Regions from separate parts of the Streptomyces sp. NBC_00212 genome, predicted to be linked through region 3. Evidence: riboswitches for the same ligand, from Rfam matches in the RefSeq annotation. Region 3 holds a riboswitch; each other region holds the start of a gene.
The links. Region 3 has a riboswitch for cyclic di-AMP ahead of OHA17_RS18805 (M23 family metallopeptidase). Riboswitches for the same ligand answer to the same signal wherever they lie in the genome.

Region 1 (3,265 bases), 1.1 Mb from region 3:
TGCTCGTCGTGCTCGCCGCCGCCGACCGCGACCCCGAGCGCTTCGCCGACCCGGACACCCTCGACCTCGGCCGCAAGGACAACCAGCACCTCGGGTACGGGCACGGGATCCACTACTGCCTCGGTGCCCCGCTCGCCCGGCTCGAAGGGCAGACCGCTCTGGCGACCCTGCTGCGGCGCCTCCCTGACCTGCGGCTCGCGGTGGAACCTGACGATTTGCGCTGGCGCGGCGGGCTCATCATGCGCGGACTGCGCACCCTGCCGGTCGAGTTCACCAGCCCATGACGATCGCCCGCATCTGACGGGCCGTCAAGACTGTGACTTTTATGTGATCCCGGGTGCATCGACTTGTGACAAGCGTTCGAGTACGGCTACGTTCACCGTTCATTCGGCTCAGCAGTCACACGGAAGGCCTTTTGCATGCGCTCCGGGAATGGACGGCATCGTCGACCCCGCCAGGCACCCGCTCTCGTCGTCGCGGCAGGAGTGACCGGATCGGCCATCGCCCTTCCTCTGCTCGCCGCGACCGGCGCGAACGCCGCGGACGCGAACACCTGGAACCAGGTGGCCGCCTGCGAGTCCGGCGGGATGTGGAGCGCCGACTTCGGCAACGGCCTGTACGGCGGGCTCCAGTTCTCGCAGGCCACCTGGGAGGCGTACGGCGGTACGGACTACGCCCAGCGCGCCGACCTCGCCAGCCGTGCCCAGCAGATAGCCGTCGCCGAGCAGGTGCTCGCGGCCAAGGGCCCGGGGGCCTTCGCGAACTGCGGCAGCGGCGCCGGGCTCACCAAGGGCGGCGGCTCGGCGGACGTCGACCCGGGCGCGCCCGACACGTCGACCGGGACGCCCACGCCCACGCCCGCTCCCGCGACCCCCACCGTCCCGCCGACCAAGGCGCCCGAAGCCCCGGCGCCGAGCGGCTCCACGCCCGCCACGCCGGCCCCGGGTGCCACGAAGCCGAGCGACCCGGCCAAGCCCCCGACGCCCTCCGCGTCCACCCCGGCGAGCCCCGGCAAGCACCGCGGGGCGCCCTCGCCGGAGGAGAGCGCGGGCACGGCTCCGGGCGGCACGTCCTCGTCCGCCCCGACGACCGGTCAGGTCGAACCTGGCACTCCGGCCGGTACGAGTGGTTCGAACGATTCGGGCAACTCATCCGATAGCCGCGATTCCGGACGGCATGCCTCGCGGGGTGACGATGCCTCACGTGAGTCCGGCAACACCCCCGCCGCGAACGGCGACTACACCGTCCGGCCCGGCGACAACCTGTCCGCCATCGCCGAGGCGAACAAGATCCAGGGCGGCTGGCCCGCGCTGTACCACGCCAACGAGAAGCTGATCGGCACCGACCCCAACCTCATCCTGCCTGGCCAGAGCCTGGACCTGAAGGATGCGGCGGCGGCTCTGACGGCCCCGAACTCGGCACCGAAGCAGGGTTAGTTCGCGGGCCTATGTCCGTTCTGTGCAAATGAGACATGGGTCTCTTCGCCTCAACTGGCTTGTCCCGTCTGCCCGGTCCGTCCGCCCCGCCCCTCACCTGCGGAAACACCCCTTCTGTATCGGCAAGTAGGGGGGATTTCTCCCCGATGTGCGTCTTTGAACATTGGCGGGGCGTGTGTTTTCGTCGGACTCGCTCGTCACCACGAGCCCCGTCGACCGAGCACGCCGAATCCTGCCGTCGGCCGACGGGAACAGTCGACGCTTATGCGCCGTAGGCAGGAGCGGGGGACCCAAGGTAAGTGCCGGGCCCGGCAGTTCGAGTGACTGCCGCAACGGCTTGGGGTGAAGACGGGCGCATCGACGCTCGGCCGGGCAGCTCACGCCCGAACCCGACAGCTCACCTCGCAGGCGTCGGTGAGGAGAACCTCCATGCTGCTTTCCGGCAAGGGCAAGCACCGTCGCCCGTCCAAGGCCGTCCGTGTCGCCACGCTGGCCGGTGTCACCGGCGCCGCCGTGGCCGCCCCGCTGATGGCGGCGGGCAACGCCTCCGCCGCTTCCGTCCAGACCTGGGACGCCGTCGCCCAGTGCGAGTCCGGCGGCAACTGGTCCATCAACACCGGCAACGGCTACTACGGCGGCCTGCAGTTCTCGCAGTCCTCCTGGGCCGCCGCCGGCGGCACCCAGTACGCCTCGCGCGCCGACCTGGCCACCAAGGGCCAGCAGATAGCCACCGCCGAGAAGCTGCTCGCCATCCAGGGCCCGGGTGCCTGGGGCTGCGCCGGCGCCGGCAACCTGACCGCGGGCGGCAGCAAGGCCGACGTGGACACCTCCGGTTCGTCCTCCTCGAAGCCGAAGGCCTCGAAGCCCGCGGCGCCCAAGCAGCAGGCCCAGCCCCAGCAGAAGTCGCAGCCGAAGGCGCAGAAGTCCGAGCGCACCGAGTCCGCGCCGGCCAGCCGCGACCAGCAGCGCACCGAGCCGGTCAAGCAGGGCAACGGCGAATACACCGTCAAGTCCGGCGACACCCTCGGCAACATCGCGGCCGCCAACGGCGTCAAGGGCGGCTGGCAGAAGCTGTTCGAGCTGAACAAGGACATCGTCAAGGACGCGAACCTGATCTTCCCGGGCCAGAAGCTGCACCTCGGCTGAGACTGACCCACCCCCAGGTCGCCCCGACCCGGCGCGCATTCCCCCGTACGCGCCGGGCCGGGGTTTTCGCTGTTACCCGGCAGTAGTGTTGTGGTCCTTTGCCCGGGATTAAGGGTCCTTGGTCCCTTTTTCGTCCCAGGAGGCGGGCACTCGGCTGGCCGGAGCCCCAGAGCCGGTTAGGCTCTTGTCGCAAGGCGAACGCGACCCCGCACGACCTTGCACTGCTTGCGTCACATCTAGCGTCACATCCCAGAAGGAGATGCTCGTGCCGTCCATCGACGTCGTCGTAGCCCGGGAAATCCTGGACTCCCGAGGCAACCCCACGGTCGAGGTCGAGGTCGGCCTCGACGACGGCAGCACCGGCCGTGCTGCAGTTCCGTCCGGCGCCTCCACCGGTGCCTTCGAGGCCATCGAGCTCCGCGACGGTGACCCCAACCGCTACGGCGGCAAGGGTGTCGAGAAGGCCGTCCTCGCCGTCATCGAGCAGATCGGCCCGGAGCTCGTCGGCTACGACGCCACCGAGCAGCGCCTGATCGACCAGGCCATGTTCGACCTGGACGCCACGGACAACAAGGGCTCGCTCGGCGCCAACGCCATCCTCGGCGTCTCCCTCGCCGTCGCGCACGCCGCCTCCGAGGCCAGCGACCTGCCGCTGTTCCGCTACCTGGGCGGCCCCAACGCGC
Region 2 (3,265 bases), 3.2 Mb from region 3:
AGTTCCAGGAGCGCACCGCCTCGGGCATCCGCACGCTCGATCCGTACTCCAAGCTCTTCGAGGAGCGGATCATCTTTCTCGGCACCCCGGTCGACGACGCTTCGGCCAACGACGTGATGGCCCAGTTCATGCACCTGGAGCACGCGGACCCGGACCGGGACATCTCGCTCTACATCAACTCCCCCGGCGGCTCACTCACCGCGATGGCTGCGATCCACGACACGATGCAGTTCGTCACCTGCGATGTGCAGACTTTCTGCCTGGGCCAGGCGAGCTCGGTGGCCGCGCTGCTGCTCGCGGCCGGCGCGCCCGGAAAGCGCGCCGTACAGCCCGGCTCCCGGGTGCTCCTCCAGCAGCCGGCCATCGAGGAGGCGGTGCAGGGGCAGCCGTCCGATCTGGAGATCCAGGCGGCCGAAATCCTGCGTGGGCGCGTGCTGTTGACCGAACTCCTCGCTCGGCACACGGGAAGGACCCCGGAGCAGGTGACCGCCGACATCGAGCGGGACGTGGTCTTCGACGCCGCGGGCGCCGTGGCGTACGGGCTCGCCGATCACGTACTCGAAAGCCGCAAGACGTCGCTGCGCGGGAGGTGAACCGCCGTGCTGCCACCGGAACTGCCGCCGCTGCCCGCGCTGACGCGCGCCGAGGCCGAATTCATCGACTCCTACCTCGAAGTGGTCGACCTGCTCGGCCGGATCAATCCGGCGCACGGCCACGACACGTACGCCGCCCTCAGGGCCGCCCAGGCCCTGGTCGGCCGGGCGGCCGCGCTGAAGGAGGCCCTGACGCTGATGCACCAGCGCGGGGAGGCCCATGTACACGCGCAGACGCTGACGCGGGCGCTGCGGATCCTGGACGGCGAGCGCCGCGCGGGGCGGCTCACGGTGCCCCCGCAGACGACGGGGTGAGTGCACCCGGAACCGCGAGGGATACCCGACGCGCTCATAGGGCCGACGAAACGCACCAGACGGGCTACCCCCGTTCGGCCCACCGGCGGCTACTTTCGCCGGCCCTTATGAGTTGCTTACGGGCCGTGGACAATCTGCTGAATCGATCCTTCCGTTGCTGGTACAGGGCTCGTCAGCCCCATTTGCAGTAGCGCCGAACGGCCCCTGTCCACCCGAACCAGGCAGTCGTGAGCACCCTCACACAAAGCCGTTTCGGGCCGTAAATCCGACAGTCGGTGCGTGAAGATCCCTAGGACGACAAGCCCCCGCCACCGCGGCGGGGCGGTCCGGGCGGACGCCGAGTCCTGCCGCCGTTCCGGACGACTGGTCGACAAGAGTGGACCGGCAGGAGTGGAGGACCCGAGTACTTCGGGAGGGCCGTACCCCGGCCGTCCCTCGGGGTGAAGCCGCATGCGCGGCCGGGCGTCTTCGCCAGTCCGAACCCGACAGGTCATCCTTCGCAGGCGGTTTGACGAAGGGTTGCGCATGACCGCGCACACACACGTCTCGTCGCTGGCGGTCCGCCTCGGCACCGTCTGTGCCCTCACCCTCGCCGTGACGGGCGCGATGACGCTGGCACCGGGCAGCACGCCCGAGGCGAACGCCGCCGCCGTGGCCACCAGGGCGCTCCACGTGGCCGCGTCGAAGAAGGGATCGCCCTACCAGTTCGGCGCCACGGGCCCGTACCGGTTCGACTGCTCGGGGCTCACGCTCTACTCGTTCAAGCAGGCGGGCCGCAAGCTGCCCCGCACCGCCCAGCAGCAGTACAACGGCTCCCGGCATGTCTCGGCCTCGTCCCGCAAGGCCGGGGACCTGGTGTTCTTCCACTCGGGAGGCCGGGTGTACCACGTGGGGATCTACGCCGGGAACGGCAGGATCTGGCACTCCCCCAAGGCCGGCACGGTGGTCCGCCTGGAGCGGATCTGGAGCCACAGCGTCCTGTACGGGCGGGTGGGCTGACGCGCCGCCAGACCGGGCGTCCCGGTGCGTGTCCCGCGCACCGGGACGCCCTCGGGCGCCCTCGGCACGTCTCTAGGGCCTGTCCGGCGGATCTTGTCTGGGACGCGCGGCCCTAGCCGCTCTGGACCGGCGCCGTCCACGGCAGGGCGATCCAGACCGTCTTGCCGCCGTCCGCGGTGGGCGCGACCGAGAGCCGGCCGCCGCACTCGGCCGCGAGCCAGCGGATGATCACCATGCCCCGGCCGTTGTCCTGCTGGACGGCGGCGGGCAATCGTTTCGGCCAGCGCGGGTGGCTGTCGGTCACCCCGATCCGCAGCTCCTCCTCGCGCTCCAGCTGGACGTCCACGGTGAAGGTGGGCGACTGGCCGAAGGTGTGCTGCACGGCGTTGGTGGCGAGCTCGGAGACGATGAGGCGGATCGTGTCGGCGGCCTCGGCGTCGGTCGGCAGGCCCCAGTCGGCAAGGACCCCGGCGACGTACCTCCGTGCCGCGGAGACCGAGGCGGGATCGCTCGGCAGAGTGAGGGTTGCTTCGAGGTGGTCTGCCATGGCGACGCTGTCCCTTTCCCACCCGGGCCGGCTTGAAGACTCGTAGCGGTTGAGCGCTCGCGAAGACGACATCGGCCTCGGATTGTGCTTCGCGTCAGAGTGCCACTCATCGTGCCGGTCTCGGGTGCGATCCACCAAGATATGCATATATCTGTCGCTCAAAGCAGTGAACTCTCCGACGGTAGACCGTATTTGGGCTCACACTTACCCATCGCCGGAGACGAAGGAGGCGGCTATGGGGCACGGGCCGGCGGTGCGCAGACGCAAGCTCGGCGAGGAGTTGCGCAAGCTGCGCGACGACACGGGTCTCACGAGTGGTGAGGCGGCCGGTCTGGTCGGCTGGCACCAGTCGAAGGTGAGCCGGATCGAGACCGGTCGCAGTGGCGTGAAGCCGGCGGACGTGGCCCGGCTGCTCGAAGCGTACGGGGTGCGCGACCCCGAACTCCGCGCGCTTTTGCAGGCGTTGGCCGATTCGGCGGGCGGCGCCGGGGTGGACTGGGCGCATGCGTACCGGGGCCTGCTGCCGACGCAGTACCGCGATTTCATCAGCCTGGAGTCGCAGGCGCGCTCGGCTCGCACGCTGGAGACCTCGGTGGTGCCGGGGCTTTTGCAGACGCCGGCGTACGCGCGGGCGGTGACGCGGGCCGCGCTCGGGGGGCTGCCGTCGGACAAGGTGGACTCGCTCGTGGAGGTGCGGATCGCCCGCCAGGAGGTGCTGCGCGGCGATCCGCCGCTGGTGCTCAGCGCGGTGCTCGACGAGGCGGTATTGCGTCGGCGAGTGGGCGGCCCGGCGGCCATGCGGGACCAGTTA
Region 3 (3,265 bases):
ACGCGGTCTCCTGGAGGGCGCCCTCGTAGGTGCCGCGCGAGACCAGGTTGTAGTGCGGCTGAAGCACCGCGTACTTGGCGAGGCCCTCGCGGTCGGAGAAGTCCAGGGACTCCTGGAGCCGCTCCGGGCTGATGTTGGAGGCGCCGAGCGCGCGGACCTTGCCGTCCCGCACCAGCTGGTCGAGGGCGGTGACGATCTCCTCGACGGGGACGGAGGGGTCGTCGAAGTGCGTGTAGTACAGGTCGATGTAGTCGGTGCCGAGGCGGCGCAGCGACTCCTCCACGGCGGCCTTGATGTTGGTCGGGGCCAGGCCCTTGTACCCGGGCAGGGCGCCGACCTTGGTGGCCACGACCACGTCGTCCCGGTTGCCGCGGGCGGCCAGCCACTTCCCGATGATCGTCTCGGACTCGCCGCCGGAGTTGCCCTCCGCCCAGGCCGAGTACAGGTCGGCGGTGTCGACGAAGTTGCCGCCGCCGTGGGTGTAGGCGTCCAGGACGGCGAAGGACTGGTCCTGGTCGGCCGTCCAGCCGAAGACGTTGCCGCCGAGGGAGAGGGGGAAGACGGAGAGGTCGGAGCTGCCGAGCGTACGGAGAGAGGTCATGGGGTGATCAACTCCCATACGGGGACGGCTATTCCGGGGCACCCCGCCCAAGGACAACCCTGCTCGGGGCGCGGGGAACTGCGCGAGCAACCACGCACGGCCCGAGGGCGAAAGCGGGGTTAGGGGTTCAGCCCCTTCGACTGGAGCCACGTCATCGGGTCGATGCCCGTGCCGGAAGGCGTGTGCACCTCAAGGTGGAGGTGCGGGCCCGTCACGTTGCCGGTCGCACCGACGCGGCCGATGACATCCCCCGTGGACACCTTCTGCCCCACACTCACCGCCAGCGACGACTGGTGGCAGTACCAGAGCTCACTGCCGTCATCCAGCGTGATCACCGTGCGGTAGCCGTACGCACCGGCCCAGCCCGCCGACTTGATCGTGCCGGAGTGGATCGCCTTGAGCGGCGTGCCCGTGGGGGCCGCGAAGTCGAGGCCGGTGTGGTGGCCGGAGGACCACATCGAGCCGGCCTCGCCGAAGGTGGAGGTGATCGTGTACGAGCCGACCGGCAGCGAGTAGCTCGCGGCCAGCTTGGCCAGCCGCTCCTCCTCCGCCTTCTTGGCCGCTGCCTCCTCGGCCGCCTTCTTCTCGGCGGCGGCCTTGGCGGCGGCCGCGTCCTGCTTGGCCTTGGCGTCGGCGGCCGCCTTCTCCGCCGCGGCCTTCTGCGCGGCGGCCTTCGCCTCGGCGATCGCACCGGCCTTCTGCTGCTCGGCCTGCTGGAGGATGCGGGCGCGCAGCGCCTCACCCGCGTCAGTGGCGCCCTGCTCGGCCTCGCTCGTGGAAAGACCGGTCATGGTCAGCGGCGCGGCGGCGATCTTCTGATCGGCCCTGGCGGCGGCGGTCTTCGGGGCGTCCGGGCTGTCGTGCGAGACCAGCTCGCCGACGCCGGGCAGCGACCCGAGGTCGGGCAGGCTCTCGGATATGGAGTCCGGCAGCGATATGGAGACCGGCGGCTTGGTCTGCGCGGTGGCCATGCCGCCCGCGCCGACCGCGGCGATGACGCCGACGCCCAGCACGGTGGAGCTGCGGGCGAGCCCGCCGCGCTGCTTGGCCACCCGGTGCCGGCCGCGGACCGGGCGCACGGACTCCTCGGTCGGGTCCCACTCCTCCCAGCTCTCGTTCTCGCCGGGTACGTCCCCGTACAGCGAAACCGGAGATGTGGGGGTGTCGAGGGCAGGCTCGTTGGACGCCACGAGGGCGCGCTCCTTTCCTTCCTTCTCGCCTACCGGGTTAGCTGACGGGTTCGGAGCAGGAAGGTCTCCTACGAGTGCCCATGACGGACGCCCGATTCACCCCACGTTGGTGGTTCCCCGGTTCCCTCGCGGGATTCGGCGCATGCGCACGGTGCCGCCTTTGCGGCGGCTGGGACGACCGCGCTGCGTTATCGAACGTTAATAGACGGCGGGGGTGGAATCCAAGCCGTTCCCACTGATCGTTAACGGTCCTGGCCAGGACTTAGTACCCCATAGCCGGTTTAAACCGGGCGAGTTGACAACCTCTCAGGGCCACCCTCGTCACACCCAATTCCTGACGGTGTGTCAATTGTTATGCGCAGGGAGACCCTTCGGGCACACACCGTGACGCCCTCATGTCGCGGTGACCGAGCTACTTCACGATCCTCACCGTGCGGCGCCGCTCCGGCTGGCCCTCGGCCGGGCGGGCCACCGCGAGCAGCGCCATGTCGTCGCTGGCGCCGCCGCCCGTGTACCGGCGTACGTCGTCGACGAGCGCGTCCAGGACCTCGTCCGGGCCGGGGAAGATCGCGCCGCGCAGCCGGGCGCCGGGGTCGTAGAAGACGCCCGAGCCGTCGCGCGCCTCGGACAGGCCGTCGGTGTAGAGCAGCAGCGTCGCGCCCGCCGGGAAGGGGTGCACGTCCGCCCGGTCCGGCCACACCCCGAGGTCGGCCATGCCGAGCGGCAGCGCGGGCTCGGCCGGCACGAGCGTGTCGAGGGAGCCGTCCGCGTGCAGCATGAACGGCTCGGGGTGCCCCCGGTTCACCAGGCGTACGGTGCCGTCGCCGCGCGGGATCTCGGCGAGCAGCGCCGTGGTGAACCCCTCGACCGCATCCAGCCGGTCGCGCCGGGTGCCCTCGCGGGCCAGCGCCCGCTCCAGGCGCTGGGTGACCGCCTCCAGGGAGGACTCCTGCTCGGCGGCCTCCCGGAACGCGCCGATCACCACGGCGACGGCCTCCACCGCCTGGAGACCCTTGCCGCGCACGTCGCCGACGATGAGCCGGACCCCGTACGGGGTGTCCTGCACGGCGAACAGGTCGCCGCCGATGAAGGCGTCCGCCTGCGCCGCCTCGTACCGCGCGGCGACGTTGAGCCCGCCGATGCGGGCCGCGGGCGTGGGCAGCACGGCGCGCTGGGCGGTCTCCGCGATGACGCGCTGGGAGGCGAGCTGTTCGCCGCTGCGGCGCAGGATGCGGTTGATGACGAGGGCGAGCGCGCCCACCGTGAGCACGGTGAAAAGCTCGCTGGACCCTTCGCCCAGGTTGGGCAGATCGTGTATGAACCAGAGCGCCACGACGGCGGCCACCGAGCCCAGGCCCACCAGAGCGGTGCCGCGGCCCGAGTAGAAAGGGGCGGCGGCGACCGGCGCGCCCGCGAACAGCGCGGCGGCGGTGAGGTCGGGCGGGGTCGAGGCGTCGAAGATGAAGCCCACGAC

Region 1: another riboswitch for cyclic di-AMP. It lies ahead of OHA17_RS23840 (transglycosylase family protein); the one in region 3 lies ahead of OHA17_RS18805 (M23 family metallopeptidase).
Region 2: another riboswitch for cyclic di-AMP. It lies ahead of OHA17_RS33630 (C40 family peptidase); the one in region 3 lies ahead of OHA17_RS18805 (M23 family metallopeptidase).

Annotation. Positions count from the first base shown of each region.
Region 1 covers NZ_CP108115.1:5,187,629-5,190,893, forward strand. Annotated here, with positions in the region: gene OHA17_RS23830 (cytochrome P450) at 1-284, shown strand, start outside; gene OHA17_RS23835 (transglycosylase family protein) at 420-1,436, shown strand; cyclic di-AMP (ydaO/yuaA leader) riboswitch at 1,694-1,862, shown strand; gene OHA17_RS23840 (transglycosylase family protein) at 1,866-2,582, shown strand; gene eno (phosphopyruvate hydratase) at 2,842-3,265, shown strand, end outside.
Region 2 covers NZ_CP108115.1:7,367,121-7,370,385, reverse strand. Annotated here, with positions in the region: gene OHA17_RS33640 (ATP-dependent Clp protease proteolytic subunit) at 1-593, shown strand, start outside; gene OHA17_RS33635 (hypothetical protein) at 600-908, shown strand; cyclic di-AMP (ydaO/yuaA leader) riboswitch at 1,247-1,430, shown strand; gene OHA17_RS33630 (C40 family peptidase) at 1,434-1,907, shown strand; gene OHA17_RS33625 (ATP-binding protein) at 2,020-2,454, opposite strand; gene OHA17_RS33620 (helix-turn-helix transcriptional regulator) at 2,690-3,265, shown strand, end outside.
Region 3 covers NZ_CP108115.1:4,121,155-4,124,419, forward strand. Annotated here, with positions in the region: gene OHA17_RS18800 (aldo/keto reductase) at 1-601, opposite strand, end outside; gene OHA17_RS18805 (M23 family metallopeptidase) at 721-1,791, opposite strand; cyclic di-AMP (ydaO/yuaA leader) riboswitch at 1,803-1,942, opposite strand; gene OHA17_RS18810 (PP2C family protein-serine/threonine phosphatase) at 2,204-3,265, opposite strand, start outside.